Regions from separate parts of the Streptomyces sp. NPDC041814 genome, predicted to be linked through region 1. Evidence: predicted binding sites of a transcription regulator. Region 1 holds the regulator's gene; the other holds the start of a gene.
What was found. The regulator HspR, encoded in region 1, represses chaperone genes until heat shock. The targets are predictions, from matches to a motif close to TTGAGNNNNNNNNNCTCAA.
Positions count from the first base shown of each region.

Region 1 (15,672 bases):
GGGAAACCCGGAGGCGGAACGCGGAAGCGGCCGGTCCTGCCCCCGAGGCAGGTCCGACCGCTTCGCCGCGCCGTGACGCCGGTCCGGCTACTTCGCCGGTTCCGGCTCCGGTTCGTCCGCCGACTCCTGGTCGCCCGCCGGGTCGGCCGGGGTCTTCACGGAGTCGAGCAGCAGCTGGGAGACGTCCACCACCTGGACGGACTCCTTCGCCTTGCCCTCGTTCTTCTTGCCGTTGACCGAGTCGGTCAGCATGACCAGGCAGAACGGGCAGGCCGTCGAGACGATGTCCGGGTTGAGGGAGAGGGCCTCGTCGACGCGCTCGTTGTTGATGCGCTTGCCGATCCGCTCCTCCATCCACATCCGGGCACCACCGGCGCCGCAGCAGAAGCCGCGCTCCTTGTGGCGGTGCATCTCCTCGTTCCGGAGACCCGGCACCTTCGCGATGATCTCGCGCGGGGGCGTGTAGATCTTGTTGTGGCGGCCCAGGTAGCAGGGGTCGTGGTACGTGATCAGGCCCTCGACCGGGGTCACCGGGATCAGCTTGCCCTCGTCGATGAGGTGCTGGAGCAGCTGCGTGTGGTGGATGACCTCGTACTCGCCGCCGAGCTGCGGGTACTCGTTCGCGATCGTGTTGAAGCAGTGCGGGCAGGTCGCGACGATCTTCTTCGCGGCCTTGGCCTTCTTGGTCGAGTCGTCCTCGTCGTCCTCGCCGAAGGCCATGTTCAGCATCGCCACGTTCTCCGCGCCGAGCTGCTGGAACAGCGGCTCGTTGCCGAGACGGCGGGCCGAGTCACCGGTGCACTTCTCGTCGCCGCCCATGATCGCGAACTTGACGCCCGCGATGTGCAGCAGCTCCGCGAAGGCCTTGGTGGTCTTCTTGGCGCGGTCCTCCAGGGCGCCGGCGCAGCCGACCCAGTAGAGGTAGTCGACCTCGGTGAGGTCCTCGACGTCCTTGCCGACGATCGGGACCTCGAAGTCGACCTCCTTGGTCCACTCGACGCGCTGCTTCTTGGCGAGCCCCCAGGGGTTGCCCTTCTTCTCCAGGTTCTTGAGCATGGTCCCCGCCTCGGACGGGAACGCGGACTCGATCATCACCTGGTAGCGGCGCATGTCGACGATGTGGTCGACGTGCTCGATGTCGACCGGGCACTGCTCGACACAGGCGCCGCAGGTGGTGCAGGACCAGAGGACGTCCGGGTCGATGACGCCGTTCTCCTCGACCGTGCCGACCAGCGGGCGCTCGGCCTCCGCGAGGGCGGCCGCGGGAACGTCCTTCAGCTGCTCCTCGGTCGCCTTCTCCTCGCCCTCCATGTCCTTGCCGCCGCCGGCCAGCAGGTACGGGGCCTTGGCGTGCGCGTGGTCGCGCAGGGACATGATCAGGAGCTTCGGCGAGAGCGGCTTGCCGGTGTTCCAGGCGGGGCACTGCGACTGGCAGCGGCCGCACTCGGTGCAGGTGGAGAAGTCGAGGATGCCCTTCCAGGAGAACTGCTCGACCTGGGAGACACCGAACACGGCGTCGTCGGCCGGGTCCTCCCAGTCGATCTCCTTGCCGCCGGTCGTCATCGGCTGCAGGGCCCCCAGCGCGACCGCGCCGTCGGCGTTCCGCTTGAACCAGATGTTCGGGAAGGCCAGGAAGCGGTGCCAGGCGACACCCATGTTGGTGTTGAGCCCGACGGTGATCGCCCAGGTCATGGTGACCCCGAGCTTGATCATGGCGGTGAGGTAGACGAGGTTCTGGAGCGTCCCGAGGCTGAGCCCTTTGAACGCCGCGACCAGCGGATACGAGGCGAAGTAGGCGGCCTCGTAGCCGTCGACGTGGTGCAGTGCGCCCTCAAGGCCGCGGAGCGTCATGATCGCGAGACCGATGACGAGGATGACGGCTTCGACGAAGTACGCCTGGCCCATCTTCGAACCCGCGAAACGCGACTTGCGGCCGGCCCGGGCGGGCAGGTTCAGCTGGCGGATGGCGATGAGGACGACGATGCCCACGGTGGTCGCGAGCGCGATGAACTCCGTGTACACCTCGTACGGCAGCCAGCCACCGAGGACGGGCAGGACCCAGTCGGCCTTGAACAGCTGACCGTACGCCGTGACGATGGTCAGGCCCAGGGTCAGGAAGCCGACGGCGACGAACCAGTGGGCGACGCCGATGACGCCCCATCGGTTCATCCTGGTGTGGCCGACGAACTCCTTGGCCAGGGTGATCGTGCGGTCTTTCACGGAGTCGGTACGGCTGCCGGCCGGGACCGGCTGTCCGAGCGTGACGAACCGGTAGATCTGCGCGACGGCTCGGGCGATGAGCGCAACGCCGACCACGGTCAGCACCAGCGACACGATGATCGCGGCGAGTTGCATTGGGGGCTCCTCGGGCCTGCGAGGTGGGATCGATCCAGCGTCTACTAGCGGGTACTGCGTCTTCCAGTGACCACCGGAACTACGAGTATCGCTACTACTAAGCAGTAACTTAATCAGTCTGTGCCGACACTACCCACTTATTCCGCCGTGCTGTAGCCGGGCAGGCGGTGATCTGTGTCGCTCAGGCGTGCCTTGCCGGGCCGCGGCAGGGTGTGGGCCGCCTCGCGCAGGGGTACGCGTACGGCCTCGGCGAGGATCGCGAGGTCCAGCCGCAGCCCCTGGTGCCCGGCGTAGTGCTGGTCCAGCAGGTCCGCCTCGTCCCACGGCATCGCCGACCGGTGCCGCACCTGGGCCAGGCCGGTCAGCCCGGGCTTCAGTTCCTGACGCCAGCGCCGGGCGCCCCCGGTGCCGTTCCGTACGTCGCCCGGGGCGAGCGGCGCGGGCCCGACGAGGGAGAGCTCGCCGCGCACCACGTGGTGCAGGCGCGAAACCACGTCCAGCTTCAGCCACCGGGTGTCCAGGGAGCGCAGGGCGAAGGGGGCGCCGTGCAGGCCGGTGCGCGGGGAGTGCCGCGTCACGCGGCGGCCCCGTACGGCCAGCGCCAGGGCGGCGGCGGCCAGTAAAGGGGAGGCGAGGAGCAGCAGGGCCGAGCCGAGGAGCAGGTCGAGGGTGCGTTTGGCGGTCGGGCGGGGGAGCCGGGGCGGGCGCCGGAGGGGCGGCCGGGGTCCTCTTCCCCACTGTTTCTGCGTACGCATCGTTCGCACCTGCCTGCAATCGGCGGACTGAATGCCGCTTTTGTGCTGCTCGCGGCATTTTGTGACAGAACGATCCCATGCGGCCATGATGGGGGAGGGCTGTGCGGCGCCTGAGGCGCCAGGTGTCGCCGATGGCGCGCATGGGGAGCACCTAAGTTGAGTCGTGTCGACTCAGGTCTGTTGACTCCGGCAGGGGAGTCGTGCATCCTTGAGTCAGATCCACTCAAGTAGTCAGTTGGAGGAATCGAAATGGCACGTGCGGTCGGCATCGACCTGGGCACGACTAACTCCGTCGTCAGCGTTCTCGAAGGCGGCGAGCCCACCGTCATCACCAACGCAGAGGGCGCCAGGACCACGCCGTCCGTCGTCGCCTTCGCGAAGAACGGCGAGGTGCTGGTCGGCGAGGTCGCCAAGCGCCAGGCAGTGACCAACGTCGACAGGACCATCCGCTCGGTCAAGCGCCACATGGGCACCGACTGGAAGGTCGACCTGGACGGCAAGAGCTTCAACCCGCAGCAGATGAGCGCCTTCATCCTGCAGAAGCTCAAGCGTGACGCCGAGTCGTACCTGGGCGAGAAGGTCACCGACGCGGTGATCACCGTCCCGGCGTACTTCAACGACTCCGAGCGCCAGGCGACGAAGGAGGCCGGCGAGATCGCGGGCCTGAACGTCCTGCGCATCGTCAACGAGCCGACCGCCGCCGCGCTGGCGTACGGGCTCGACAAGGACGACCAGACGATCCTCGTCTTCGACCTCGGTGGCGGCACCTTCGACGTGTCCCTCCTGGAGATCGGCGACGGCGTCGTCGAGGTGAAGGCCACCAACGGTGACAACCAGCTCGGTGGTGACGACTGGGACCAGCGCGTCGTCGACTACCTGGTGAAGCAGTTCGCCAACGGCCACGGCGTGGACCTGTCCAAGGACAAGATGGCTCTCCAGCGTCTCCGCGAGGCCGCGGAGAAGGCGAAGATCGAGCTGTCCTCCTCGACGGAGACCACGATCAACCTGCCGTACATCACGGCGTCCGCCGAGGGCCCGCTGCACCTGGACGAGAAGCTCACGCGCTCGCAGTTCCAGCAGCTCACCGCGGACCTCCTGGACCGCTGCAAGACGCCGTTCCACAACGTCATCAAGGACGCGGGCATCCAGCTCTCCGAGATCGACCACGTCGTTCTCGTCGGTGGCTCGACCCGTATGCCGGCCGTCACCGAGCTCGTCAAAGAGCTGACCGGTGGCCAGGAGGCCAACAAGAGCGTGAACCCGGACGAGGTCGTCGCCATCGGCGCCTCGCTCCAGGCCGGCGTCCTCAAGGGCGAGGTCAAGGACGTCCTGCTCCTCGACGTCACCCCGCTGTCCCTCGGTATCGAGACCAAGGGCGGCATCATGACCAAGCTCATCGAGCGCAACACCACGATCCCGACCAAGCGGTCCGAGATCTTCACGACGGCCGAGGACAACCAGCCGTCCGTGCAGATCCAGGTCTACCAGGGCGAGCGCGAGATCGCGGCGTACAACAAGAAGCTCGGGATGTTCGAGCTGACCGGTCTGCCGCCGGCCCCGCGCGGGGTCCCGCAGATCGAGGTCTCCTTCGACATCGACGCCAACGGCATCATGCACGTGACGGCCAAGGACCTCGGCACCGGCAAGGAGCAGAAGATGACCGTCACCGGCGGCTCCTCGCTGCCGAAGGACGAGGTCAACCGGATGCGTGAGGAGGCCGAGAAGTACGCGGAGGAGGACCACGCCCGCCGCGAGGCCGCCGAGTCGCGCAACCAGGGCGAGCAGCTCGTCTACCAGACCGAGAAGTTCCTCAAGGACAACGAGGACAAGGTCCCGGCCGACGTGAAGACGGAGGTGGAGACCGCGGTCACCGAGCTGAAGGAGAAGCTCAAGGGCGAGGACTCCGCCGAGATCCGCACGGCCACCGAGAAGGTCGCCGCCGTCTCCCAGAAGCTGGGCCAGGCGATGTACGCCAACGCCCAGGCCGAGGGCGGCCCGCAGGCCGACGCGCAGCCGGGTGCCGAGCAGGCCCAGGACGACGTCGTCGACGCCGAGATCGTGGACGACGAGAAGGACTCCAAGGGCGGTGCGGCGTGACCGAGGAGACTCCGGGCTTCGAGGAGGAGCCCGACGTCCCCTCCGGCGCCACCTCTGACGACGCCGAGCCGAAGGCCGCCACCCCCTCCGAGGAGGAGGCGGCGGCCCCGGCCGGGGACGCGAACGAGACCACGGCCCTGACCGCGCAGCTGGACCAGGCCCGCACGGCGCTCAACGAGCGCACCGGTGACCTCCAGCGGCTTCAGGCCGAATACCAGAACTACCGCCGCCGTGTGGAGCGGGACCGGGTCACGGTCAAGGAGATCGCCGTCGCGAACCTCCTGTCCGAGCTGCTGCCCGTCCTGGACGACGTCGGCCGGGCCCGGGAGCACGGCGAGCTCGTGGGCGGGTTCAAGTCGGTGGCTGAATCGCTGGAGACGGTCGTCGCGAAGCTGGGCCTCCAGCAGTTCGGCAAGGAGGGCGAGCCCTTCGACCCGACGGTCCACGAGGCCCTGATGCACAGCTACGCGCCGGACGTCGAGGAGACGACCTGCGTGGCGATCCTGCAGCCCGGTTACCGGATCGGCGAGCGCACCATCCGCCCCGCGCGGGTGGCCGTCGCCGAACCCCAGCCGGGGGCGGCCCCCGCGGCCGCGAAGGAAGAGAAGGCAGACGACGAGGAGAGCGGTGGCGGCGAGGAGGTCTGACATTCCGTCCGATCACCTGGCAGCACACCGCCCGGCCACCCGGGCCTCCCGTCCGGTCGGTGCCGGGGCCTGCGGGCCCGGCGCCGCCCGGACGGGGGGCTCCCGGCCGGTCGTCCGGAAGGAGGGACGTCGATGAGTACGAAGGACTTCGTCGAGAAGGACTACTACAAGGTTCTCGGCGTCCCCAAGGACGCCACCGACGCCGAGATCAAGAAGGCGTACCGGAAGCTCGCCCGCGAGTTCCACCCGGACGCCAACAAGGGCGACGACAAGGCGGAGGAGCGCTTCAAGGAGATCTCCGAGGCGAATGACGTCCTCGGCGACACCAAGAGGCGCAAGGAGTACGACGAGGCGCGCGCCCTCTTCGGCAACGGCGGCTTCCGCGCCGGGCCGGGCGGTGCCCAGGGCAACTTCAACTTCGACCTGGGGGACCTCTTCGGAGGCGCCCAGGGCGGGGGCCAGGGGGGCGCCGGCGGTTTCGGCGGCGGCGGCCTCGGCGACGTGTTCGGCGGCCTCTTCAACCGCGGCGGCGGCGCCGGTACGAGGGTGCAGCCGCGGCGCGGCCAGGACATCGAGTCCGAGGTGACCCTCAGCTTCACCGAGGCGGTCGACGGGGCCACGGTCCCGCTCCGGATGTCCAGCCAGGCCCCCTGCAAGGCGTGCTCCGGCACCGGCGACAAGAACGGCACCCCCAGGGTCTGCCCGACCTGTGTCGGCACCGGTCAGGTCTCGCGCGGCAGCGGTGGCGGCTTCTCGCTGACCGACCCGTGCGTGGACTGCAAGGGCCGCGGCCTCATCGCCCAGGACCCGTGCGACGTCTGCAAGGGCAGCGGCCGGGCCCGCTCCTCGAACACCATGCAGGTGCGGATCCCGCCGGGCGTCTCGGACGGCCAGCGCATCCGGCTGCGCGGCAAGGGCGCCCCGGGCGAGCGCGGCGGACCGGCGGGCGATCTGTACGTCGTGGTCCACGTCGACGCCCACCCGGTCTTCGGCCGCAAGGGCGACAACCTCACCGTCACGGTGCCCGTCACCTTCACGGAGGCGGCGCTCGGCGGCGAGGTGAAGGTGCCGACGCTCGGCGGCCCGTCCGTGACCCTCAAGCTACCGGCCGGTACGCCGAATGGGCGTACGATGCGGGCCCGTGGCAAGGGCGCGGTCCGCAAGGACGGCACCCGGGGAGACCTCCTGGTCACCGTCGAGGTGACCGTGCCCACCGACCTCGGTACCGAGGCCAGGGACGCGCTGGAGGCATACCGCAAGGCGACCGCGGGGCATGACCCCAGGGCGGAGCTGTTCCAGGCGGCGAAGGGAGCTTGAGGTGGACGGCCGACGGCGTAATCCTTACGAACTGACCGACGAGTCCCCGGTGTACGTGATCTCGATCGCGGCCCAGCTGTCGGGCCTGCATCCGCAGACACTGCGCCAGTACGACCGCCTCGGCCTGGTCTCGCCCGACCGTACGGCCGGACGTGGCCGGCGCTACTCGGCCCGCGACATCGAGCTGTTGCGCACGGTGCAGCAGCTGTCGCAGGACGAGGGCATCAACCTCGCCGGCATCAAGCGCATCATCGAACTGGAGAACCAGGTCGCGGCGCTCCAGCAGCGCGTCGCCGAACTCTCGGCGGCCGTGGACGGAGCCGCGGCGGCCATGCAGCAGCGCGAGGCCCAGGTCCACGCGTCGTACCGGCGCGACCTGGTCCCGTACCAGGACGTGCAGCAGACCAGCGCCCTGGTGGTCTGGCGCCCCAAGCGCCCCAAGGACTGACCCCGCGCCAGGCGGCCCGTCACCCCGGACTTCCGGGTGTGGCGGGCCGTTTCGCGTATACGGGGCCGGCCGGGGCCTCCACGAGGCCGGAGCGGACGAGGAGGGCGCCGAGGTGGGTGCGGCTGGTGGCGTTGAGGGTGTGCATGAGTTTGGCGATGTGGGCGCGGCAGGTGCGGACGCTGATGCCGAGCTCTTCCGCTGCGGCCTGGTCGGTGCAGCCGTCGGCCAGGAGGCGGGCGATGCTCTGCTGGACGGCGGTGACGGGGGCGCCGGGGAGGGCGGTGGGGAGGTGCTGGGTGAAGGGCGTGGCGAGGGCCCAGAGGGTTTCGTAGACGGCGGCCAGGTAGCGCACGAGGGCGGGGTGGCGGATCTCCAGGGCGGTGTTGCCGTCGGGGGATGCGGGGAGGTAGGCGACGGCCCGGTCGAAGATGATGAGGCGGTCGATGGCCCGTTCCAGGGTGCGGACCTTCAGGAGCCCGCTGGGCAGCTGGGCCAGGTACTCCTTGAGCGGGGGGCTGTAGCGCGCGGAGTGCTGGTAGATGTGCCGGACGCGGACGCCCCGCGCGACCGTGGGCAGCGTCCCTGACAGCGCGATCCGGAGCTGTTCCGGTGTACGGGTGCTGCCGGGCTGGATGGTCAGGATCTCGTCTCTGGCACCGTCCGCGGAGCCGTTGATGGACGCCTGGATGGCCGACCGACCGTGGAGCGTGACGAGCGGGACGGGTTCTCGGTTCGCCGACGCGAGGGGGACGAGGGACTTGGCCAGCCGGTCGATCGCGCGTACCTGGTCGAAGACCTGGCGGGCGAGCGGATGCAGCAGGTGCGCCAGCCCGGCGGTGGGCGGTACGGGGCGCAGCCGGAGGCTGTCGTGGGGGTCGGGAAGGAGCAGGGCGCCGTCGGCGACGCAGGGCACGTGCGCGGCGGCGGACCGGGCGATGCTGCCCTGGGTGAGCGCCTGCGTATAGAGGCTGATGGCCTCCTCGCAGAGTTCGCTTCCGCCGTGGCGGTGTTCGGGCGGCAGGGTCATCGGGTGGGCTCCGCGAGGCCGGACTGGACGAGGAGGGCGCCGAGGTGGGTGCGGCTGGTGGCGTTGAGGGTGTGCATGAGTTTGGCGATGTGGGCGCGGCAGGTGCGGACGCTGATGCCGAGCCTTTCCGCTGCGGCCTGGTCGGTGCAGCCGTCGGCCAGGAGGCGGGCGATGCTCTGCTGGACGGCGGTGACGGGGGCGCCGGGAAGCGCGGTGGGAAGGGGATCGCCGAAGGGGGTGGCGAGGGCCCAGAGCGTTTCGTAGACGGCGGTCAGATAGCGCACGAGGGCGGGGTGGCGGATCTCCAGGGCGGTGTTGCCGTCGGGGTCGGCGGGGAGGTAGGCGACGGCCCGGTCGAAGACGAGCATGCGGCCCACGCTCTGCTCCATGGTGCGGATCTGCAGGCGGTCGGCCGGGATCTCCGCCAGGTACTCCTTGAGCCGGGGGCTGTAGCGCGCCGAGTGCTGGTAGAGGTGTCTGAGCCGCCCGCCCGCCGCGAGGACGAACTCCGCGTTCGTCCGGCCCTGGCGCATGTTGTGGGCCAGGCGGTTGCCGCCGGGCTGGGCGGTCAGGACTTCCTCCCGGGCGGACCGCGAGGCGTTGTGCAGCGCCGCGCGTATCCGGTCGGCCCCTTCGATCACGGTGACCGGACGAGTGGGGTTCCCGTCGGTTTCCGTCTCCGCGAGCAGCGGCAGCAGGGACCGGGTCAGCTCGGTCGTCAGCCGGACCCGTGCGTCGATCTCGCGGCTGAGAGGGCTGAGCAGTTGCCCCAGCACCGCGGACGGCGGCACGGGGCGCAGCCACGCCCCGTCCCGCGGGTCGGGGAGGAGCAGTCCGAGTGCGGTGAGGCAGGGGGCGGGCTCCGCGGCGCTGCGGGCGATGCGGCCGGCGGCGAGGGCGTCCCCGTAGACGGCGAGGGCGGCTTCGCAGAGCTCCCGTTCGCTGTGGGGGTGCGTCGCCGGCACGGTCATTCCCCGGCGCCTTCCCCGGAGCCCTGTCCGGCACCCTCCACGAGGCCGGACTGGACGAGGAGGGCGCCGAGGTGGGTGCGGCTGGTGGCGTTGAGGGTGTGCATGAGTTTGGCGATGTGGGCGCGGCAGGTGCGGACGCTGATGGCCAGCTTGCGGGCCACGACCTGATCGGTGTTCCCCTCGACGAGGAGGCGGGCGACGCTCAGCTGGGCGGCGGTGATCGGGGTGTCGTGCGCGGGCGCCTGGAGGGGGGAGGTCAGCGGCTTGGCCTGGGCCCACAGCACCTCGTACACCTGGATCAGGTAGCGGACGAGTGCGGGGTGGCGGATCTCCAGTGCGACATCGCGTTCGGGGCTGGCCGGGATGAAGGCGACGGTGCCGTCGAAGACGAATAGACGCTCGACCGTCTGCTCGATGGTGCGCACCTGGATGGAGGCCGGCGGCATGTCGTCCAGATAGGCCTTGATGGCCGGGCTGTAGCGGGCGGGGTGCTGGTAGATGTGGCGCAGCGTCACGCCGCGCTCGGTCATGGCCAGCCCCCGGCCCAGTGCCTTCTTGAGCTGGTCCACCGGTCGGTTGCCGCTGGGCTGCAGGGTCAGGACCTCGTCCCGTGCGCCGTCCGTGGCGTTCTGGATGGCCGCCTCGATCAGCGGGATGCCCTCCAGGACGGTGATGGCGAGGTTGGGGTCGGTGCTGGCGATGGAGGCCAGCGGCGCCAGGGAGTCGGCCAGGGCGGCGGAGAGCCTGATGCGTTCGTGGATCTCCCGCGTGACGGGCTGCAGCAGGTGGGCGAGAGCCGAGGACGGTGGCACCGGCCGGATCCAGCCATCCTCCTGAGGGTCGGGGTGGACAAGGGCCAACTCGGTGAGGCAAGGAGCGGCTTCGAGCGCGGAGCGGGGGAGCCGGCCCGCTCTGAGCGCTTCGGTGTACGTCCCGACGCCGGCTTCGCACAGTTCCAGATCGCCGTGCGGCTGATGCGGTATGTCCTCGTCCCTGCCCATTCGGGACCCCCCACTTTTGGCAGTGCAGCAAGATGACGGTGGTGCCAGCCTAGTTCCCGGGCCAGTGTGGAGCTGTCGGGGGAGCCGGGAACTCCCCCGGCTGATCAAGGGCGCGGCCATGCTCTCCCCCATTGCGTGGCCCGCCCGCCCGGCCCGGGGGGTGGGGATCTTTGGGGCCGGCTGCCGGTCAGGAATCCTGGTCCAGGATTCCTGACCGGGCGATCAGGTAGCCGAGTTGGGCGCGGCTGGTGCTGCCGAGAACGGCGGACAGTTTTGCCACGTGGGCCCGGCAGGTACGCACGTTCATGCCGAGGCGGCGGGCTATGGCTTCGTCCACGTGCCCCTCCACGAGGAGTTGGGCGATGGAGCGTTGAACACCCGTGATGCCGTCGCGTGCCGGATTGTAGGGCGCGGCCTCGTTCAGCGGGACGGCCCTGCTCCAGAGCTGTTCGAATACCTTCGTCAGGTACGCGACCAGGCCGGGGTGCCGCAGCTCCAGCGCGATGGGCGGGTCGTCCCTGGCCGGAATGAACGCCACAGTGTCGTCGCAGATGATGAGGCGCTCGATGAGTTCCTCCAGCGTCCGGATCTCCATGCGGGCGCCGGCCATGAGGTCCACGTACGCGTAGGTGCGCTGGCTGTGCCTGACGGTGTGCTGGTAGAGCGTGCGGACGCTGATCCCGGAATCGATGAGAGGCTTGCTGCGCGCCAGGGCCTCGCTCAGCACCTCCTCGCTGCGCTTGCCTCCCGGCTGGACGGTCAGCACCTCTTGCCGGCTCTCGGAAATGGCCAGATCCAGCGCCCCGTTGATCCGGTCGATGCCCTCCAGCACTGTGATCGCGTGCGTGGCGGCGGGCCGCTGCGCACTGATCGCCATGAAAGGTTCGAACGCGTTGGTCAGTTCCACCGACGTGCGCCTGCGGTCCTGGATCTCGCGTTCCAGGGGATGGAGCCGCTGTGCGAGCGCGGCGGACGGCGGAACCGGGCGGAGCCAGGAATCGTCGTCGGGGTCGGGCAGCAGAAGGCCGAATTCGATCAGGCAGGGAGCCGGTTGCACCTCGGTTCGGGCGATGCGCCCGACGCCCAGCGCGGCCGAGTACAGCCTGACCCCGTCGGCACATAGATCCGCCACCGAATGAGTATGTGCCGGTTTGGCATCGATTGCGGGCAAAGCTCCACCCCCCAGGGTCCTGAACATTCAGGAACATGATGCATCGGTTCTGTGGCTTTGACGTGTCCGAATGAGCCATCGTCTTCTAGTGGAGCGGGGGAGACGATTCCATCAAGTGAGGACGAAGCCGGCTATGTTCAAGAGATTGCTTCGCTCAGTGCTTGGCACTGTAGTTGCGGCTGCTGCGCTGCTGCTCATGGCGCAGGTCTCTCCGCCAGACCTCGGATCGGGCAGCGACTCCGTAGCCATCGGTACTCTGCCGCAGGGCGACGTGGGGTGGGGTTACTCGATTCCTCAGGACCGGCCTTGACCACCCCTCCGGACGACCGGACCTTCCGGCGTGAGATGGCGACCGCCTACCGGTCAGGGTGGCATTTCATCGACCTCGTCACGGCGCTGCCCCACCGTGGTGACTCGTTGATGGTCACCCTGTTCGGCGACCCGGTCGTCGTCGCCCGCGAGGACGACGGCGAGGTCCGCGCCTACCGGTGCCTGCGCAAGCCGCGGGGCGCGCCGCAACCGGTGCGCTGTGCCATTCGGTACGACATGATCTTCGTGAATCTCGCGCAGCGTGACCATCAGCTGTTCGAGCCAGAAACCATTGCCGCCACCCCCCACAGTGCCTGAGCGATCCCCCGTCGTTCCACGTCGCTCAGTCACTTCCCCCACACAACGGCGCCACCGTGACCTGAACACGGTGGCGCCGTTGTGCTTTGCCCGCGGGCCGCACGCTCAGCCGCGGCCGAGCGCCCGGTCCAGGGTGATCTCGATGACGACCCGGTCCGGGTTGGGCGACGGCACCCGGTCGTAGCGCTCCGTGTGGCGACGTACGGCCTCCGCGACGCGCTCCGGGTCCGTGCTGATCCGGGCCACGCCCTCCAGGGTCGCCCAGCGGCGGCGGTGCACCTGGCACGCGGCGACCCGGGCGCCGTCCGGACCCGCGGCCAGGATGTTGGCCACCTTGCGGCTGTGCTTGTTGGTGATGACCCGGGCGAGGCCGGCCTCGGGGTCGTACGTCACGCACACCGGGACCACGTGCGGGGTGCCGTCGGGGCGGGGTGTGGTGAGGGTGCACACGTGGTTCTCGCGCCAGAACGCGAGGTACTCAGGGCTCGGCTGGTGTACGTCGACTGCCATGGACCCCAGCGTATGCGGGCGGGAACGGCCAGCGGTGGCGGGTGCCCGCAGGGGCCGCTTCACTCGGAGGAAGGGGCGCGGCGCGTTTTCGCCTTGAGTGGAATGCGCTCAACTCTCGGCGCGCGCAGCCTTGAGTGGAATAGACTCAACTTTGTACACGTTGACCGTGTCAGTAAGAGGAACGGACTCGTCATCGCAAGGAGGAGACAGCGCACGTGGACGCCGAGCTGACCAACAGGAGCAGGGACGCCATCAACGCGGCCACCAGCAGGGCCGTGAAGGACGGGCATCCCGATCTGACCCCGGGGCATCTGCTGCTCGCGCTGCTCGCGGGTGAGGACAACGAGAATCTGGTCGATCTGCTGGCCGCCGTCGAGGCCGACCAGATCGCCGTTCGCACCGAGACGGAACGGCTCCTGGCCGCGCAGCCCAGCGTGACCGGGTCGACCGTCGCGCCGCCCCAGCCCAACCGCGAACTGCTCGCCGTCATCGCGGACGCCGCGCAGCGCGCCAAGGAGCTGGGCGACGACTACGTCTCCACCGAGCACCTGCTGATCGGGACCGCCGCAAAGGGCGGCCGTGCCGGTGAGATCCTCGACGGGCAGGGGGCCAGTGCGAAGAAGCTGCTGGACGCGTTCGAGAAGAGCAGGGGAGGGCGCCGGGTGACCACTCCCGACCCGGAGGGCCAGTACAAGGCCCTGGAGAAATTCGGCACGGACTTCACCGCCGCCGCGCGCGAGGGCAAGCTCGACCCGGTCATCGGCCGGGACCAGGAGATCCGCCGCGTCGTCCAGGTGCTCTCGCGGCGCACCAAGAACAACCCGGTGCTCATCGGCGAGCCCGGCGTCGGCAAGACCGCCGTGGTCGAAGGGCTCGCCCAGCGCATCGTGAAGGGCGACGTTCCCGAATCCCTCAAGGACAAGCGGCTCGTCTCGCTCGACCTCGGTGCCATGGTCGCGGGCGCGAAGTACCGCGGCGAGTTCGAGGAGCGCCTGAAGACCGTCCTCTCCGAGATCAAGGAGAGCGACGGCCAGATCATCACGTTCATCGACGAGCTGCACACCGTCGTGGGCGCGGGCGCCGGCGGCGACTCCGCGATGGACGCGGGCAACATGCTCAAGCCGATGCTGGCCCGCGGCGAGCTGCGGATGGTCGGCGCGACCACGCTGGACGAATACCGCGAGCGGATCGAGAAGGACCCCGCCCTGGAGCGCCGCTTCCAGCAGGTGCTGGTCGCCGAGCCGTCCGTGGAGGACACCATCGCGATCCTCCGCGGCCTCAAGGGGCGTTACGAGGCCCACCACAAGGTCCAGATCGCCGACGCGTCCCTGGTCGCCGCCGCGACCCTGTCCGACCGCTACATCACCTCCCGCTTCCTGCCCGACAAGGCCATCGACCTGGTGGACGAGGCGGCCTCGCGGCTGCGCATGGAGATCGACTCCTCGCCCGTCGAGATCGACGAGCTGCAGCGCTCCGTCGACCGTCTGCACATGGAGGAGCTGGCCCTCAGGAACGAGACCGACGCCGCCTCCAAGCAGCGCCTGGAGAAGCTGCGCCGCGACCTCGCCGACAAGGAGGAGGAGCTGCGCGGCCTCAACGCCCGCTGGGAGAAGGAGAAGCAGGGCCTCAACCGGGTCGGTGAGCTGAAGGAACGCCTGGACGACCTGCGCGGCCAGGCCGAACGCGCCCAGCGCGACGGCGACTTCGACACCGCGTCGAAGCTGCTGTACGGGGAGATCCCCGGCCTGGAACGCGAGCTGGCCGAGGCCGACGAGGCCGAGCAGGAGGCCGCCCGCGAGCCCAAGGAGACCCTGGTCAAGGAAGAGGTCGGACCGGACGACATCGCGGACGTCGTGGGCGCCTGGACCGGCATCCCGGCCGGCCGCCTCCTGGAGGGCGAGACGCAGAAGCTGCTGCGCATGGAGTCGGAGCTGGGCAAGCGCCTGATCGGGCAGACCGAGGCCGTGCAGGCCGTCTCGGACGCGGTACGCCGCACCCGCGCCGGCATCGCCGACCCCGACCGCCCGACCGGCTCGTTCCTCTTCCTCGGCCCGACCGGGGTCGGCAAGACCGAGCTGGCGAAGGCCCTCGCGGACTTCCTCTTCGACGACGAGCGGGCCATGGTCCGCATCGACATGAGCGAGTACAGCGAGAAGCACAGCGTCGCCCGGCTGGTCGGCGCCCCGCCCGGTTACGTCGGTTACGAGGAGGGCGGCCAGCTCACGGAGGCGGTCCGCCGCCGCCCGTACAGCGTCGTCCTGCTGGACGAGGTCGAGAAGGCCCATCCCGAGGTCTTCGACATCCTGCTCCAGGTCCTGGACGACGGGCGGCTCACCGACGGACAGGGCCGGACGGTGGACTTCCGGAACACCATCCTGATCCTGACGTCCAACCTCGGCAGCCAGTACCTGACCGACCCCCTGACCAAACCGGAGGAGAAGAAGAGCCAGGTCCTGGAGGTCGTCCGGGCCTCCTTCAAGCCGGAGTTCCTGAACCGGCTGGACGACCTGGTGGTCTTCTCCGCGCTGTCTGGCGACGAGCTGGCGCACATCGCGGGCCTTCAGATCGACCGGCTCGCGAGGCGCCTGGCCGACCGGCGGCTCACGCTGGACGTCACCCCGGAGGCCCTGGCCTGGCTGGCCGAGGAGGGCAACGACCCGGCGTACGGTGCCCGGCCGCTGCGCCGCCTCATCCAGACGGCGATCGGCGACCGGCTCGCCAAGGAGATCCTGGCGGGCGAGATCAG
Region 1 covers NZ_JBVJAM010000007.1:142,265-157,936, forward strand. The annotation lists gene ACZ6C6_RS19325 ((Fe-S)-binding protein) at 88-2,355, opposite strand; gene ACZ6C6_RS19330 (sugar transferase) at 2,493-3,110, opposite strand; gene dnaK (molecular chaperone DnaK) at 3,360-5,207, shown strand; gene grpE (nucleotide exchange factor GrpE) at 5,204-5,854, shown strand; gene dnaJ (molecular chaperone DnaJ) at 5,987-7,171, shown strand; gene ACZ6C6_RS19350 (heat shock protein transcriptional repressor HspR) at 7,173-7,619, shown strand; gene ACZ6C6_RS19355 (helix-turn-helix transcriptional regulator) at 7,639-8,646, opposite strand; gene ACZ6C6_RS19360 (helix-turn-helix transcriptional regulator) at 8,643-9,617, opposite strand; gene ACZ6C6_RS19365 (helix-turn-helix transcriptional regulator) at 9,614-10,618, opposite strand; gene ACZ6C6_RS19370 (helix-turn-helix transcriptional regulator) at 10,806-11,816, opposite strand; gene ACZ6C6_RS19375 (Rieske (2Fe-2S) protein) at 12,096-12,416, shown strand; gene ACZ6C6_RS19380 (pyridoxamine 5'-phosphate oxidase family protein) at 12,522-12,926, opposite strand; gene clpB (ATP-dependent chaperone ClpB) at 13,142-15,672, shown strand, end outside.

Region 2 (15,672 bases), on a different contig from region 1:
CACCCCGGCCTCGCGGGTGTACTCGCCGGCCAGCTTGCGCAGCGCCGGTTCGTCCAGGGCGACCTCGTCCTTCTCCAGGCCGGCCCGCTCCAGCTGGCGCGGGAGCAGGTGGTCGCGGGCGATGACGACCTTCTCGTCCTCGGTGTAGCCGTCGAGCCTGACCAGCTCCATGCGGTCGAGCAGCGCCTCCGGGATGGCCTCCAGGACGTTGGCCGTGGCCAGGAAGACGACGTCGCTGAGGTCGAGCTCGACCTCCAGGTAGTGGTCGCGGAAGGTGTGGTTCTGCGCGGGGTCGAGGACTTCGAGGAGGGCGGCGGCCGGGTCGCCCCGGAAGTCGGAGCCGACCTTGTCGATCTCGTCCAGGAGGACGACCGGGTTCATGGAGCCGGCCTCCTTGATGGCGCGCACGATGCGTCCGGGCAGCGCCCCGACGTACGTACGCCGGTGGCCGCGGATCTCCGCCTCGTCCCGGACACCGCCGAGCGCGACGCGGACGAACTTGCGGCCCATGGCGTGCGCGACGGACTCCCCCAGCGAGGTCTTGCCGACGCCGGGCGGGCCCACCAGGGCCAGCACCGCGCCGCCGCGCCGCCCGCCGACGACGCCGAGGCCGCGGTCGGCCCGGCGCTTGCGCACCGCGAGGTATTCGGTGATGCGCTCCTTCACGTCCTGGAGGCCGGCGTGCTCGGCGTCCAGGATCTCCTGGGCGCCCTTGATGTCGTACGCGTCCTCGGTGCGCTCGGTCCAGGGCAGTTCGAGGACGGTGTCGAGCCAGGTCCTGATCCAGGAGCCCTCGGGGCTCTGGTCGGAGGCGCGCTCCAGCTTGTCGACCTCCTTGAGCGCCGCCTCGCGGACGTGCCCGGGCAGGTCGGCGGCCTCGACGCGGGCCCGGTAGTCGTCGGACTCGTCCTCCGGGTCGCCGTTGAGCTCGGAGAGCTCCTTGCGTACGGCGTCGAGCTGGCGCCGCAGCAGGAACTCGCGCTGCTGCTTGTCGACGCCCTCCTGGACGTCCTTGGCGATGGACTCCGCGACGTCCTGCTCGGCGAGGTGTTCGCCCAGCCACTGGATGGCGAGCTTGAGCCGGGCGACCGGGTCGGCGGTCTCCAGGAGCTGGACCTTCTGGGCGGTCGTGAGGAAGGGCGAGTACCCCGAGTTGTCGGCGAGCGCGGAGACGCCCTCGATCTGCTGGACCCGGTCCACGACCTGCCAGGCCCCGCGCTTCTTCAGCCAGCTGGTGGCGAGCGCCTTGTACTCCCTGACCAGCTCGGCGACGGCCCCGGGCAGAGGGTCGGGGACGGATTCGTCCACCCGGACCCCTTCGACCCAGAGGGCGGCGCCGGGGCCGCTGGTGCCCGCTCCGATGCGGACCCGGTCGCGGCCCCGGATGAGGGCGCCCGGGTCACCGTCGGAGAGCCGCCCCACCTGCTCGACGGTGCCGCGGACACCGATCCCGGTGTACGTCCCGTCGATGCGCGGGACGAGCAGCACCTCGGGCTTGCCCCCGCCCTCCCGGGCGGCGGCCTGCGCGGCCTCCACGGCGGCGCGCACCTCGGTGTCCGACAGGTCCAGCGGCACCACCATTCCCGGCAGCACGACCTCGTCGTCAAGCGGCAGCACGGGCAGGGTGAGCGGTGTGACGGCAGTGGACTCAGTAGCCATGATCTCCCCTTCGGCAGTCAAGTTGAGCTATACGGGCTCAATGCTTGTGAGCCCCAGGATGTTCCCCAAGCGTTGTTCGCTCTGAGCGATCAGGGTGTGGCCCAGCGGAACGGGTGCTCCGGACCGTTGTCAGTGGTGCCTGCCACGATGCGTGGAGATCGAGCCACCAGGGAGACGCATATGGGTACGTGGGACGTGGGCCCCTTCGACAACGACACCGCCGCCGACTGGTGCGGCGGTCTGGACGAGGCCGCGCCGGAGGCGCGCGAGGCGATGGTCCGGGCCGCGCTGGCCGAGACGGCGGACACCACGGACTACCTGGACTCGGACGTGGCGAACGAAGCCATAGCGGCCGCCGCCCTGGTCGCGGCGCAGTGCCCCGGGGGTGCCCCCGCCGACTCCGCGTACGGCCCGGACGAGCCCCTTCCGGACCTGACCGGCCTGCGCGGACTCGCGCTCCGGGCCCTGGACCGGGTCCTGACGGAACCGTCCGAGGCGCTGGAGCTCTGGGAGGAAGCGGAGGACGGGCCCTGGCACACGGGGATCAACCAGCTGCGCGGGACGCTTATGCCCCGGCCCTGAGCGGGCCCTTGCCGCGCGCCCGATATTCCGTGGAGCCCCGGCGCCGCGCCGGACAGGATGGCCTCGTGACCGAGACCCCGCTCCCCGTGCAGGCCCTGATCGTCGTGGACGTGCAGAAGGACGGGGTGACCGGCGCGGGTGCCGTGCCCGCGGCCGATGCGCTGCTGGACCGTACGTCCGGGCTGCTGGAGCGGGCCCGGCGGGCGGGCGCGGTCGTCGTCCACCTCCAGAACGACGGCGACCCCGGGTCGGGCGACGAGCCGTTCACACCGGGCTGGGCGCTGCACCTGCCGGTCGTGGAGGGCCCCGCCGAATCCGTGATCCGCAAGACCTGGGACGACGGCTTCAGGGGCACGTCGCTGGGCGCCGTGCTGGCGGAGGCGGGCGTCGGGGCGCTGGCGGTCTGCGGCGTCATGTCGGAGATGTGCGTCCAGGCGACGGCCCGCACCGCCCTGGAGCTGGGCTACCGGGTCGTCCTCCCGCACGACGCCCACGCCACGCACGACGTCCCGGCCGCCCCCGGAATCAGCGCCGCGGTCCCCGCCGCCGTCGTCTCCCGGGTCGCCGCCTGGGCGATCAGCGCGGACGCGGACGTCACCACGCCCGCCTCGGCCGTACGGTTCACGGCGCCGCCGAGCGCGTGAACCGGGCGGCGGGCGACCGCCGATAGAGGGGGTGTGAGCCACTTGCACCCCTCGGGGGACGACCGGAGCGACGACGCGCTGTTGCGTGCTGTCGCACAGGGGGACGCGGCCGCCCTGGCCGCGTTCTACGACCGGCATGCCGGCTGGCTCCTCGCCCGCCTGAGCCGCCGGTGCCCGGACGCGGAGACCGTACGGGAGGTCGTGCAGGACACCTTCGTGACGGTGTGGCGCTCCGCCGCCGCGCACCGGGGCGCGGCGGCGGGCGGCTGGCTCTGGGTGATCGCCGCCCGGCGCCTGGTCGACGCCCAGCGCACCCGGGCCCGGACGGAACGCGCGACGGCGGCCGAGCAGGCGGGCGGCAGCCGCTGGGCCGCCCCCGCCCCGTCCGCCGAGGACCGGGTCCTGGCAGGCCTGGAGTACGGGGACGTGGGCGCCGCGCTCGACCGGATCTCGCCGGAGCTCCGGGAGGTCCTGCGGGCGACGGTGGTCGACGGCCTGACCACCAGGGAGGCCGCCCGGCTGCTCGGCATACCCGAGGGCACGGTCAAGACCCGGGCCATGCGCGCCCGCCGCGAGTTGCGCACCGCCCTGGACCGGCTCGTCGCGGAGAACGGCCCCCTGGGAGGCACGGCATGACGGCCTGGCACGTGACGGACGATCTGGTCCTGCGGTACGCGGAGGGCACGGCCCCGGAGACGGACGCCTGGTCCCTGGAGAAGCACGTCGAGTCCTGCACGGGGTGCGCGGAACGCGTGTCGGGCGCGGTACGCGACCAGGGGGCCGGAGCGGCGGTACTGGACGCGATCCGGGCGGCGGTGCTGGCGGATGCGACGGCGGCACCGGAGGCGGGCGCGTGGCGCCGGGCGCTCGGCGCGGATGTGTCCTGGGCCGGGGCGTGGCGGCGGGTGCGTGGTGCGGGTGTGTGGGGTCGCGTGCCCGGCCCCCACCGCCTCGGGCACGTGCTCCGGGCCGCCGGGCCCGCTCTGCGCGGGCAGTGGACCGGGGCGCTGCTGCTCGTCGTGTGCACGGCCGTGGCGCTCGCGTACGGGGGTGGGCTCGGGGGGTCGGTGCGGGCGCTGTTGCTGCTCGTGGCGCCGGTGCTGCCGGTGGCCGGGGTCGGGGTCTCGTACGGGCGCTCGGCCGACCCGCTGCACGAGATCATCGCCACCTCCCCCGGCGGCGGGCTGCGGCTGCTGCTGACCAGGACGGCCGCGGTGCTCGGGGTGACCGTTCCGGTGCTCGCCCTGGCCTGGGCGGTGCTGCCCGCGTCGGCCGGCGGGCCGGGGCCGCTGGCCTGGCTGCTGCCCGGACTCGCCCTGACCCTCGCGGCCCTGGCGCTCGGCTCGTACGTCGGCTGCCGCACCGCCGCCCTTGTCGTCGCTGCGGGCTGGGCGGCCGCCGTCACCGTACCGGCGCTCGGCACGTCCCCGTCCGCGTTCCTCGACGGAGCGCCGACGGCGCTCGGCTACTTCGCGGGGCTCCCCGCACAGGGCGCGTGGGCGGGGGCGGCCGTGCTCGGCGCGGCGCTGCTCGTCCTGCGCCGCCGATCCTTCGACCACCTGGAGACGTCATGAGCGTGATCGCGTGAACAGCACCGTCAGGGTGTCCGGGCTGACGGTCCGGCACCGCCGCAGGACCGCCCTGGACGCCGTGGACCTCGCCTTCGGGCCCGGTGTGCACGGGCTCCTGGGCCCCAACGGAGCCGGCAAGACCTCGCTGATCCGGGTCCTGTCCACGGCCGCCGCGCCGGACGCCGGGCGGATCGAGCTGCTGGGCGCCGGCGTGGGGTCGGCGTCCGACCACCGGGCCCGGGCGGAGGTCCGGCGCAGGCTGGGCTATCTGCCGCAGGAGTTCGGCTACTACGCCGGGTTCACCGTCCGCGAGTTCGTCGCGTATGTGGCGTGGCTCAAGGAGATGGACGGCGCCCGGGTGGCCGGCGCCGTGGAGCGCGCGGTGGACCGCGTGGGTCTCGCCGACCGGATCGACTCCCGGATGAAGACGCTGTCCGGCGGCATGCTCCGGCGCGTCGGCATCGCCCAGGCGATCGTCAACGAACCGGAGCTGCTGCTCCTGGACGAACCGACCGCCGGGCTCGACCCGGAACAGCGCGTCGAGTTCCGCGCCCTGATGCGGGACCTCGGGGGAAGCGCGACGGTCATCCTCTCCACCCATCTGGTCGAGGACGTGGTGGCGGCCTGCGAGGACGTGACCCTGATCGAGGCGGGCCGCGTCGCGTACCGGGGAACGACGGACGAGCTGGCGGCCCTCGGCAAGGACGACGAGACGGACGCGCTGAACGGCAGCCCGATCGAGCGGGGCTACACCACCGCCCTGCGCTCCCACCGGGCGACGGCGGGCGCCCGATGACCCTCACCGAAGCCCCCGAGCGGCGGAAGGCCCCCGGCCCGGCGCTCCCCGCCCTGCGCGCCGAGGCGCGGCGCGGCATCGGCCCGTGGACCGGGCTGTCCACGGCGGTCACGCTCGGCGTGACCATGGCCGCGAAGGCCGACTCCTGGCAGGGCGACTGGATCGAGACCCAGAGCCTCCTGCACTCCGGCGCCACCCTGCTCGCCGGTCCTCTGGTGGCCGCGGCGGCCTGCTGGCAGGGCGCCCGCGACCACCGGCGCTCGACCGACGAGCTGTGGCGCTCCACGCCGCGTGCCCGGTGGCGGCGGATGGCGGTGGCCGCGCTGCCGGTCGCGCTGTGGGCGGTCGCCGGGTACGTGGTCGCGCTGGCCGGGACCCTGGCGGCCACGTGGCCGTACGCGGGCGGCGGCGGCCCGCTCCCCTCCCTCGTCGTGGTGGACGGCGCCGTCCTGGCGGCCGTGGCGCTGCTCGGGTTCTCCGCCGGTGTGCTGTGCCGGTGGCGGCTGGCCGCGCCCGTCGTCGCCGCGCTGATGTACCTGGTGCTCGGGGTGCCGAACTACTCGGAAACCTCGACGCAGTACCTCGACCCGGCCGTGCAGTACGCGCTGTGGGACCAGGTGCCCGTGTGGTGGTTCGCCCCCGCCATGGTGGTCTGGACCGGCGGACTCGCGGTTGCCGCGCTCACCGCCGTCGCGGCCCGGCGCCGGCTCACGGCTCTCGTACCGCTCGCCGTGGCGGCCGTCGTCGCCCCGCTGATCGTGTCCACGGGCGACGGCATGTTCCGGGCCGATCCGGCGGCCCACCACCTCGCCTGCACGGAGGGGACCCCCCGGTTCTGCCTGAGCGGGCGTCAGGAGCACCTGCTGCCCCAGGTCGCCGAGGCGCTGTCGGGGCTGACCGGGCGGCTGGAGGGGGTCCCCGGCGCCCCGGAGCGTTACGTCGACCGGTTTCCCGCGTCTCCCGCGCGGCGCGCCGACGAGTCGTGGATGCCCACCCCGAACGTCGGCTGGTACCTCCTGCGCGGGCGGCTCCAGCACACGGAGGACTTCGCCTGGCAGGTGGCCGTGCAGCTGCACGACCGGGACTGCCCCGGTCACGAGGCGGGATCCGAGAGCTGGAACCGCGTGACCGGGACCGACTTCGCGGTCTCCGGGTGGCTGATCGGTCCCCGCACGGCACAGGTCTATGTTTCGGATTCCCCCGAGCTCCGCCGACTCGAAGCCATGCCCGACGCCGAGCGCCGCACCTGGCTCGGCCGCTACATGAGCGCCCGCAACAGCTGCGATCCCTCGGAGGTACCGGTCCTGTGAGCCTGCCCGTCCTCTACCTCCGCTCCCGCACCCTCCCCCGTACCGCAGCCGCCGTGGCCTGCACGGCCCTGCTCGCGGCCTGGGCCGCCCACTGGATCCAGGCGCAGCCCACCTTCGACCACAGGGCCCGCGTCCCCGTCCTGGTCCTGGCCCCGCTGCTGGTCTCGTCGGCCATCGGGACGAGCCTGTACGCCCCGGCGGACGAGCTCGACCGGACGGCGGTCCGGCGCTGGTGGCCCCGCCGGCTGGCGCACCTGCTCGCGCTCACCGTCCCGGCCGCCGCAGCCCTCGCGCTGGCCGTGCCCGGGCACCCGGAGGCGTTCGGCGCGCCCGGCATGGTGCGCAACGTGCTGGGCGCGACCGGGATCACCGCCGCCGCGGCCGCCCTGATCGGCGCCCGGCTCAGCTGGCTGCCGGTCACCGTGTACATCGGCGCGGTCTACCTGGCCGCGCCGCGCACCCCGGGCGGGGCCGCCGCCGTGTGGGCCTGGCCGATGCAGCCGGGGCCCCAGGCGGGGGCGTGGGTCGTCGCGGCGGCGGCGTTCGCGGGCGGGGCGGCGCTGTACGCCGTGCGCGGGGCGCGCCGCGAGCGCGGCTGACCGGGCCCGTACGAACTCGCTGGCCCCCGCCCGTCCCCGCGCGACAGGATGGCGGGGACAGTCGCCCCGGCCACCGGAGATCAGCGCCATGCCCCACACGTTCGGCCCCGCCGCCGACGCCCCCGTCACCCTGGACCGCCGCGAGGGACCCCACGGGGAGGTCGTCCTGCGCCGGCGCGGCGAGGACTTCGAGATCATCGCCAACGGGTGCTTCCTGATGGACACCTCCGACGGGCGCTCCGAGCGGCTGCTGATCGACGCCGCGCTCGCCGCGCTCCCGGCCGGCCGCTCCGGGCCCGCCGTGCTCATCGGCGGGCTCGGAGTCGGGTTCTCGCTCGCCCGGGCCGCCGCCGAGCCCCGGTGGGGCCGGATCGCGGTCGCCGAGCGGGAGGAGGCGATCGTGGACTGGCACCGGCGGGGCCCGCTGGACCGGATCTCGGGACCCGCGCTCGCCGACCCCCGCACGGAGATCCTGACGACCGACCTCGTCGCGTACCTGCGTACGACTACGGACCGTTACGACGCACTGTGTCTGGACATCGACAACGGGCCGGACTGGACGGTCACCGAGGACAACAACGACCTCTACTCCCCCGCGGGCCTCGCCTACTGCCGTGCGCGGCTCAACCCGGGCGGGGTGCTCGCCGTCTGGTCCGCACAACCGTCCGCCGCATTCGACCAGGCCCTACGGAATGCCGGATTCCAGGGGGTACGGGCGGAAGAAGTGGGCGTTGCCCGAGGTGTGCCCGACGTGGTCCATCTCGCAATCCGGGACGAGTGAGATCCCCCCACCGGGTATCGGAAGCCCCGGACACCCGGGGGCCAGGGCCCCCGGACACGGCACTCCGCTCCACGCGAGAGCCTCGCGCGGCGGTCCGGCCTTGCACCCTGCGTAGCCGGAAACCCTCCGCTGCCTCTACGCTGCTGACCGGTAGCGGGATCACCCAACGAAATTCACGAGCGAAAACCGTACGTCCGGGGGAATGGCCTCCGTGAGAACGGGCAGGGGCGGGGCGATGGAACAGACACACACCACCCACAGCGGCGTCGCGGCCACCCCGGGCGCGCAGCGCCGGGTGCTGGTGGTCGAGGACGACGCCACGATCGTCGATGCCATTTCCGCCCGGCTGCGGGCGGAGGGCTTTCTCGTGCAGACCGCGCTCGACGGCCCGGCCGCAGTGGACGCGGCCGAGGCATGGCAGCCCGACCTGATGGTGCTCGACATCATGCTGCCCGGCTTCGACGGCCTGGAGGTCTGCCGCCGGGTCCAGGCCCAGCGGCCGGTGCCGGTGCTGATGCTGACCGCGCGGGACGACGAGACCGACATGCTCGTCGGGCTCGGGGTCGGCGCCGACGACTACATGACCAAGCCGTTCTCGATGCGTGAGCTGGCCGCCCGGGTGCACGTACTGCTGCGCCGGGTGGAGCGGGCCGCGCTGGCCGCGGTGACGCCGCGCAGCGGCATACTCCGCCTCGGCGAGCTGGAGATCGACCACGCGCAGCGCCGGGTGCGGGTCCGCGCCGACGACGTGCACCTGACCCCGACCGAGTTCGACCTGCTGGTCTGCCTGGCCAACACCCCGCGCGCGGTGCTCTCCCGGGAGCAGCTGCTCGCCGAGGTGTGGGACTGGGCGGACGCCTCGGGCACCCGGACGGTCGACAGCCACATCAAGGCGCTGCGCCGGAAGATCGGCGCGGAGCGCATCCGTACCGTGCACGGCGTCGGTTACGCGCTGGAGACCCCCGCGCCATGACCTCGCCCGGACCGGGGCTGCGGCCGTTCTCGATCAAGGCCAAGCTGGGCACCCTGGTGGTGGTCTCGGTGTTCATCACCACCGGACTGATCATGGTGGCCTTCCGTACGCGGACCGAGCTGCGGTTCATCACCGTGTTCTCGGTCATCGCGACCCTGCTGATCACCCAGTTCGTGGCGCACGGCCTGACCGCCCCGCTGGACGAGATGCGCGCGGTGGCCCGGTCGATCTCGCACGGCGACTACACCCGGCGGGTCAACGGGGCGGGCCGCCGCGACGAGCTCGGCGACCTGGCGCAGACCATCAATCTGATGGCCGACGACCTGGCGGCCGTGGACCGGCACCGCAAGGAGCTGGTGGCGAACGTCTCGCACGAGCTGCGCACGCCCATCGCGGCGCTGAGAGCCGTCCTGGAGAACGTCGTGGACGGGGTGTCCTCGGCCGATCCCGAGACGATGCGCACCGCACTGAAACAGACGGAGCGCCTGGGCCGCCTCGTGGAGACGCTGCTCGACCTGTCCCGCCTCGACAACGGCGTCGTCACGCTGAAGGCCAACCGCTTCGAGGTGTGGCCCTATCTTTCCGGGGTGCTGAAGGAGGCGAACCTCGCCGCCGCGCACCGCCGGCTCTCCTCCGGGTCCGGCAACCACTCCCGTACGGACGTCCATCTGCACCTGGACGTGTCGCCGCCCGAGCTGACCGCGCACGCGGACGCGGAGCGGCTGCACCAGGTGGTGGCCAATCTCATCGACAACGCCGTCAAGCACAGCCCGCCGCACGGCCGGGTCACGGTGCTGGCCCGGCGCGGCCCGCAGCCGGAGTCCCTGCACCTGGAGGTGGTGGACGAGGGCCCCGGCATCCCGGAGTCCGAGCGCCACCGGGTCTTCGAGCGGTTCAACCGGGGCGACGTGGCCTCGCCGCACGGTCCTGGCAGCGACGGCGGTACGGGGCTCGGCCTGGCGATCGCCCGCTGGGCGGTGGATCTCCACGGCGGCCGGATCGGAGTGGCCGAATCTGCTCGCGGCTGCCGGATCCGCGTCACTCTTCCGGGGATTCCACAACCGCGAGGTTGACTTAGGGTTCGAACCGGAAGGCCGCGTTCTGCGTGTTCCGGTAACGGGATACGGTCGAGGGGGCCGCTGCCGCGGCCTCGCGTACCCGGAGCGAAGCGGAACCATGCTTGTTTCCCGCCATTTCCAGCGCCGAAACCCGGCTTCCGATGTGACTTGCACGACGAAGACCTCCCCGGCCTGCAAGGAACGGCCGCGGAGGCGTAGCCTTGATTCCCGCTGTCCATCACCTTGCGAAGCGGAAGAGGGCGGTCACCGCCGTGTCGTCTCAGTCCCCCAGTAACTCGAGCATCTCGACCGACCAGGCCGGCCCGGGCACCAACCCGGCCGCGGCATTCGGCGCCAATGAGTGGCTCGTCGACGAGATCTACCAGCAGTACCTCCAGGACCCCAATTCGGTCGATCGTGCCTGGTGGGACTTCTTCGCCGACTACAAGCCGGGCAAGACCGGCACGGCGGACAAGCCCGGCACCGCAGCCGCGGGGGCTGCAGCGCCCGCCGCCCCGGCCGCCCCCACCACACCGGCGGCCCCGGCCGCTCCGGCCCAGCCCGCCGCCCAGGCCCCGGCGGCCCCCGCCGCCCCGGCCCAGGCAGCCCCGGCGGCCCCCGCCGCCCCGGCCCAGGCAGCCCCGGCGGCCCCGGCCGCTCCGGCCGCGCCCAAGGCACCGGCGAAGGCCGCCCCGGCTCCGGCCGCCAAGGCCCCCGCCGCGAAGGCCAAGGCCGCCGCGGACACCGAGGCGCCGGCCGGACCGGAGTACGTGACGCTGCGCGGCCCGTCCGCCGCGGTCGCGAAGAACATGAACGCCTCGCTGGAGCTGCCCACGGCCACGTCCGTGCGCGCCGTCCCGGTGAAGCTGCTCTTCGACAACCGCATCGTCATCAACAACCACCTCAAGCGCGCCCGCGGCGGGAAGATCTCCTTCACGCACCTCATCGGGTACGCGATGGTGCAGGCGCTCAAGGCCATGCCGGCCATGAACTACTCCTACGCGGAGAAGGACGGCAAGCCGACCCTCGTCAAGCCGGAGCACGTCAACCTCGGCCTGGCCATCGACCTGGTGAAGCCCAACGGCGACCGCCAGCTGGTCGTCGCGGCCATCAAGAAGGCCGAGACGCTCAACTTCTTCGAGTTCTGGCAGGCGTACGAGGACATCGTCCGGCGCGCCCGCAACGGCAAGCTCGGCATGGACGACTTCACCGGCGTCACCGCCTCGCTGACCAACCCCGGCGGCATCGGCACCGTCCACTCGGTGCCCCGCCTGATGCCCGGTCAGGGCCTCATCATGGGCGTCGGCGCGATGGACTACCCGGCCGAGTTCCAGGGCACCTCGCAGGACACCCTGAACAAGCTGGGCATCTCCAAGGTCATGACCCTGACCTCCACGTACGACCACCGGGTCATCCAGGGTGCCGCCTCGGGCGAGTTCCTGCGCATCCTCTCCCAGCTGCTGCTCGGCGAGAACGAGTTCTACGACGAGATCTTCAAGGCACTGCGCATCCCCTACGAGCCGGTCCGCTGGCTCAAGGACATCGACGCCTCGCACGACGACGACGTCACCAAGGCCGCGCGGGTCTTCGAGCTGATCCACTCCTACCGGGTCCGCGGCCACGTCATGGCCGACACCGACCCGCTGGAGTACCACCAGCGCAAGCACCCCGACCTCGACATCACCGAGCACGGCCTCACCCTGTGGGACCTGGAGCGGGACTTCGCGGTCGGCGGGTTCGCCGGCAAGTCGATGATGAAGCTCCGCGACATCCTCGGCGTCCTGCGCGAGTCGTACTGCCGCACCACCGGCATCGAGTTCATGCACATCCAGGACCCGAAGCAGCGCAAGTGGCTCCAGGACCGGGTGGAGCGTCCGCGCCCCAAGCCGGAGCGCGAGGAGCAGCTGCGCATCCTGCGCCGCCTGAACGCCGCCGAGGCCTTCGAGACGTTCCTGCAGACCAAGTACGTCGGCCAGAAGCGGTTCTCGCTGGAGGGTGGCGAGTCCGTCATCCCGCTGCTCGACGCGGTCATCGACTCCGCCGCCGAGGCCCGCCTCGACGAGGTCGTCATCGGCATGGCCCACCGCGGCCGCCTGAACGTCCTGGCGAACATCGTGGGCAAGTCGTACGCCCAGATCTTCCGCGAGTTCGAGGGCAACCTCGACCCGCGCTCGATGCACGGCTCCGGCGACGTGAAGTACCACCTGGGCGCCGAGGGCACCTTCACCGGCCTGGACGGCGAGCAGATCAAGGTCTCGCTGGCCGCCAACCCCTCGCACCTGGAGGCGGTCGACCCGGTCCTGGAGGGCATCGCCCGCGCCAAGCAGGACATCATCAACAAGGGCGGCACGGACTTCACCGTCCTGCCCGTCGCCCTCCACGGCGACGCGGCCTTCGCCGGCCAGGGCGTCGTCGCCGAGACGCTCAACATGTCGCAGCTGCGCGGCTACCGCACCGGCGGCACCGTGCACGTGGTGATCAACAACCAGGTCGGCTTCACCGCCGCCCCGGAGTCCTCCCGCTCCTCGATGTACGCCACCGACGTGGCGCGCATGATCGAGGCGCCGATCATCCACGTCAACGGCGACGACCCCGAGGCCGTCGTCCGGGTCGCCCGGCTCGCCTTCGAGTTCCGCCAGGCGTTCAACAAGGACGTCGTGATCGACCTCATCTGCTACCGCCGTCGCGGTCACAACGAGGGCGACAACCCGGAGTTCACCAACCCGCAGATGTACACCCTGATCGACAAGAAGCGCTCGGTGCGCAAGCTCTACACCGAGTCCCTGATCGGTCGCGGCGACATCACCCTGGAAGAGGCGGAGCAGGCGCTCCAGGACTTCCAGGGCCAGCTGGAGAAGGTCTTCGCCGAGGTCCGCGAGGCCACCTCGCAGCCCGCGCAGCCGCACGTCTCCGACCCGCAGGCCCACTTCCCGGTCGCCGTGAACACCGCGGTCTCCGCCGAGGTCGTCAAGCGGATCGCCGAGTCGCAGGTCAACATCCCCGAGTCGATCACCGTGCACCCGCGTCTGATGCCTCAGATGCAGCGCCGTGCCGCTTCGGTGGAGAACGGCACGATCGACTGGGGCATGGGCGAGACCCTGGCCATCGGTTCGCTGCTGATGGAGGGCACCCCGGTCCGGCTCGCCGGCCAGGACAGCCGCCGCGGCACCTTCGGCCAGCGTCACGCGGTCCTCGTCGACCAGGTCACGGGCGAGGACTACACCCCGCTCCTCTACCTGACGGACGACCAGGCCCGTTACAACGTCTACGACTCGCTCCTCAGCGAGTACGCGGCGATGGGCTTCGAGTACGGCTACTCGCTGGCCCGACCGGAGTCGCTGGTCATCTGGGAGGCCCAGTTCGGTGACTTCGTCAACGGCGCGCAGACCGTCGTGGACGAGTTCATCTCCTCGGCCGAGCAGAAGTGGGGCCAGACCTCCGGCGTCACGCTGCTCCTGCCGCACGGTTACGAGGGCCAGGGCCCGGACCACTCGTCCGCCCGCCCCGAGCGCTTCCTCCAGATGTGCGCGCAGGACAACATGACGGTCGCGATGCCGACCCTGCCGTCGAACTACTTCCACCTCCTGCGGTGGCAGGTGCACAACCCGCACCACAAGCCGCTGATCGTCTTCACCCCGAAGTCGATGCTCCGTCTCAAGGCGGCGGCGTCGAAGGTGGAGGAGTTCACCTCCGGCGGCTTCCGTCCGGTCATCGGCGACGACACGGTCGAGCCGAGCGCCGTCCGCAAGGTCGTCTTCTGCGCCGGCAAGGTCTACTACGACCTGGAGGCCGAGCGCGAGAAGCGGGGCGTCACGGACACCGCGATCATCCGTCTGGAGCGCCTGTACCCGCTGCCGGGTGCCGAGATCCAGGCCGAGATCGCCAAGTACCCGAACGCCGCGAAGTACCTGTGGGCCCAGGAGGAGCCGGCCAACCAGGGCGCCTGGCCGTTCATCGCCCTGAACCTGATCGACCACCTGGACCTGGCCGTCGGCGCGGACGTTCCGCACGGCGAGCGCCTGCGCCGCATCTCGCGCCCGCACGGCTCGTCCCCGGCGGTCGGCTCGGCCAAGCGCCACCAGGCGGAGCAGACCCAGCTGGTCAACGAGGTCTTCGAGGCCTGACCGGCAGCCGTACGCCCGAGGGGCCCGTTCCGCGTTCGTTCGCGGGGCGGGCCCCTCGGCCGTGGCGGCTCAGGTGACGAGCGGTTCGAAGGGCCAGAACCGGGGGAGCGGGTCCGCCGGACCGGCTGTGAGCACCTGGCGGCAGGCCACGGCCAGCGGGTGGCGGGGCCCCAGCACCTCGTCGGCCCGCGCGCTGTTCGTACGCCCCGGCAGACGCCGGTCCGCGGGCCGCACCAGCGCGGCGTTCAACGCCCAGCCGATCGCCCAGGGGTGGTCCTCGCCGACGGCCCGCGCCATCCGGACGACGGCCCGCTCGATGCCCTCGGCGCCACGGTCCCGGTCGCCGGCCGTCCACCGCATCAGCCCCAGGTTCCCCCGCGTGCCGATGGTGTACGGGTGCTCGTCGCCCAGCATGCTCCGGTAGCCGGCCACCACCTGCTCGTGGAGGTCCAGGGCCTCGCGGGGGTCGCCCGCCTCCCGTTGCGCAGAGGCGGTTCCGGCGCTGATCAGGAGGGTGAGCGGGGCGAACTCGCCCAGGGTGCGCAGGGCGTCCCGCCGGATGCGGTCCAGGTCCGCGAGCACCGCCGGGGCGCCCCTGGTCGCGTACTGGCACAGCGCCAGGTGGTACCGGCCGCGCAGCGTCTGCGGGGCGTTGCCCCCGAGCACCCGCAGATGGTGGTCGACCGTTTCCCGCAGCGCGTGCTCCGCCTCCCGGTACCGGCCGAGGAGCCGCAGGTCCATGGCGAGGTTGATCTCCGAATACAGCGCCGGCGGCGCGTCCGGCGACAGCACCGCGCGGCGGAGTTCGAGGCAGCGCTCGTCCAGGGCGAGGGCTTCCCCGTACCGGCCGAGGAGCCGCAGGGAGACGGCGAGGTTGTTCTCCGCGTTGAGGGTGCGGGGGTCCTCGGGCCCGAGGAGCCGGCGGTCGCGTTCCAGGATGGACGCGGACAGCTCGGCCGCCTCCCCGTAGCGGCCGAGCCCGCGCAGGTCGGCGGCGAGTCCGCCGGCGGCCCGCAGGTGGTCCAGGTCCAGTTCGCCGCGCTCGGCCGCCAGGAAGTCCGCGGTGGCGCGCTCGACCTTCTCGCTGTTGCGGTAGTCGCCGAGGGCCCGCAGCAGATTGGCGTAATGGTGGCGCAGGGCCCAGATGCGGGGCTCGGCGGCGGCGCCGGGGGTGCTCTCCCAGGTCTGCGTCGCCACTTCGGCGAACCGGATGCCGCTGTTGTACTCGCCGGAGAGATACATGTAGCGCAGGCAGTTGAGGACCAACTGGTGGACCTGCGGGTCCGTGCTCTCCAGGACCTCCGCCCACTTGAGGTGGTTGGTGAGTGCGGCGTACGCGGGCCAGTGGCGCGGGTCGGAGGGGTCGCCCGGGTCGGCGGCGGCGAGCGCCCGGGCGGCCCCCTCGGCGAGCGCCCACCGCTCGCGCTCAGGGATGTCCTTGCGGATGATCTGGTGGACCATGCGGTGAAGGTGGACCGACTCGTCGGTTCCGCGGGACTCCACGCGGATCACGGAGAACCGGCGGAGCTGGCGGATCGCGCTGTTCCACGACAGCGGATCGCGCGTGAGCCGGGC
Region 2 covers NZ_JBVJAM010000003.1:267,569-283,240, forward strand. The annotation lists gene lon (endopeptidase La) at 1-1,659, opposite strand, end outside; gene ACZ6C6_RS10870 (DUF4259 domain-containing protein) at 1,840-2,241, shown strand; gene ACZ6C6_RS10875 (isochorismatase family protein) at 2,307-2,885, shown strand; gene ACZ6C6_RS10880 (RNA polymerase sigma factor) at 2,919-3,521, shown strand; gene ACZ6C6_RS10885 (hypothetical protein) at 3,518-4,459, shown strand; gene ACZ6C6_RS10890 (ATP-binding cassette domain-containing protein) at 4,470-5,252, shown strand; gene ACZ6C6_RS10895 (hypothetical protein) at 5,249-6,562, shown strand; gene ACZ6C6_RS10900 (hypothetical protein) at 6,559-7,161, shown strand; gene ACZ6C6_RS10905 (spermidine synthase family protein) at 7,250-7,942, shown strand; gene ACZ6C6_RS10910 (response regulator transcription factor) at 8,178-8,915, shown strand; gene ACZ6C6_RS10915 (HAMP domain-containing sensor histidine kinase) at 8,912-9,988, shown strand; gene ACZ6C6_RS10920 (multifunctional oxoglutarate decarboxylase/oxoglutarate dehydrogenase thiamine pyrophosphate-binding subunit/dihydrolipoyllysine-residue succinyltransferase subunit) at 10,246-14,097, shown strand; gene fxsT (FxSxx-COOH system tetratricopeptide repeat protein) at 14,167-15,672, opposite strand, start outside.
Region 2: a site for HspR is predicted at 1,682-1,700, ahead of lon (endopeptidase La). Genes of this name have one in related genera too.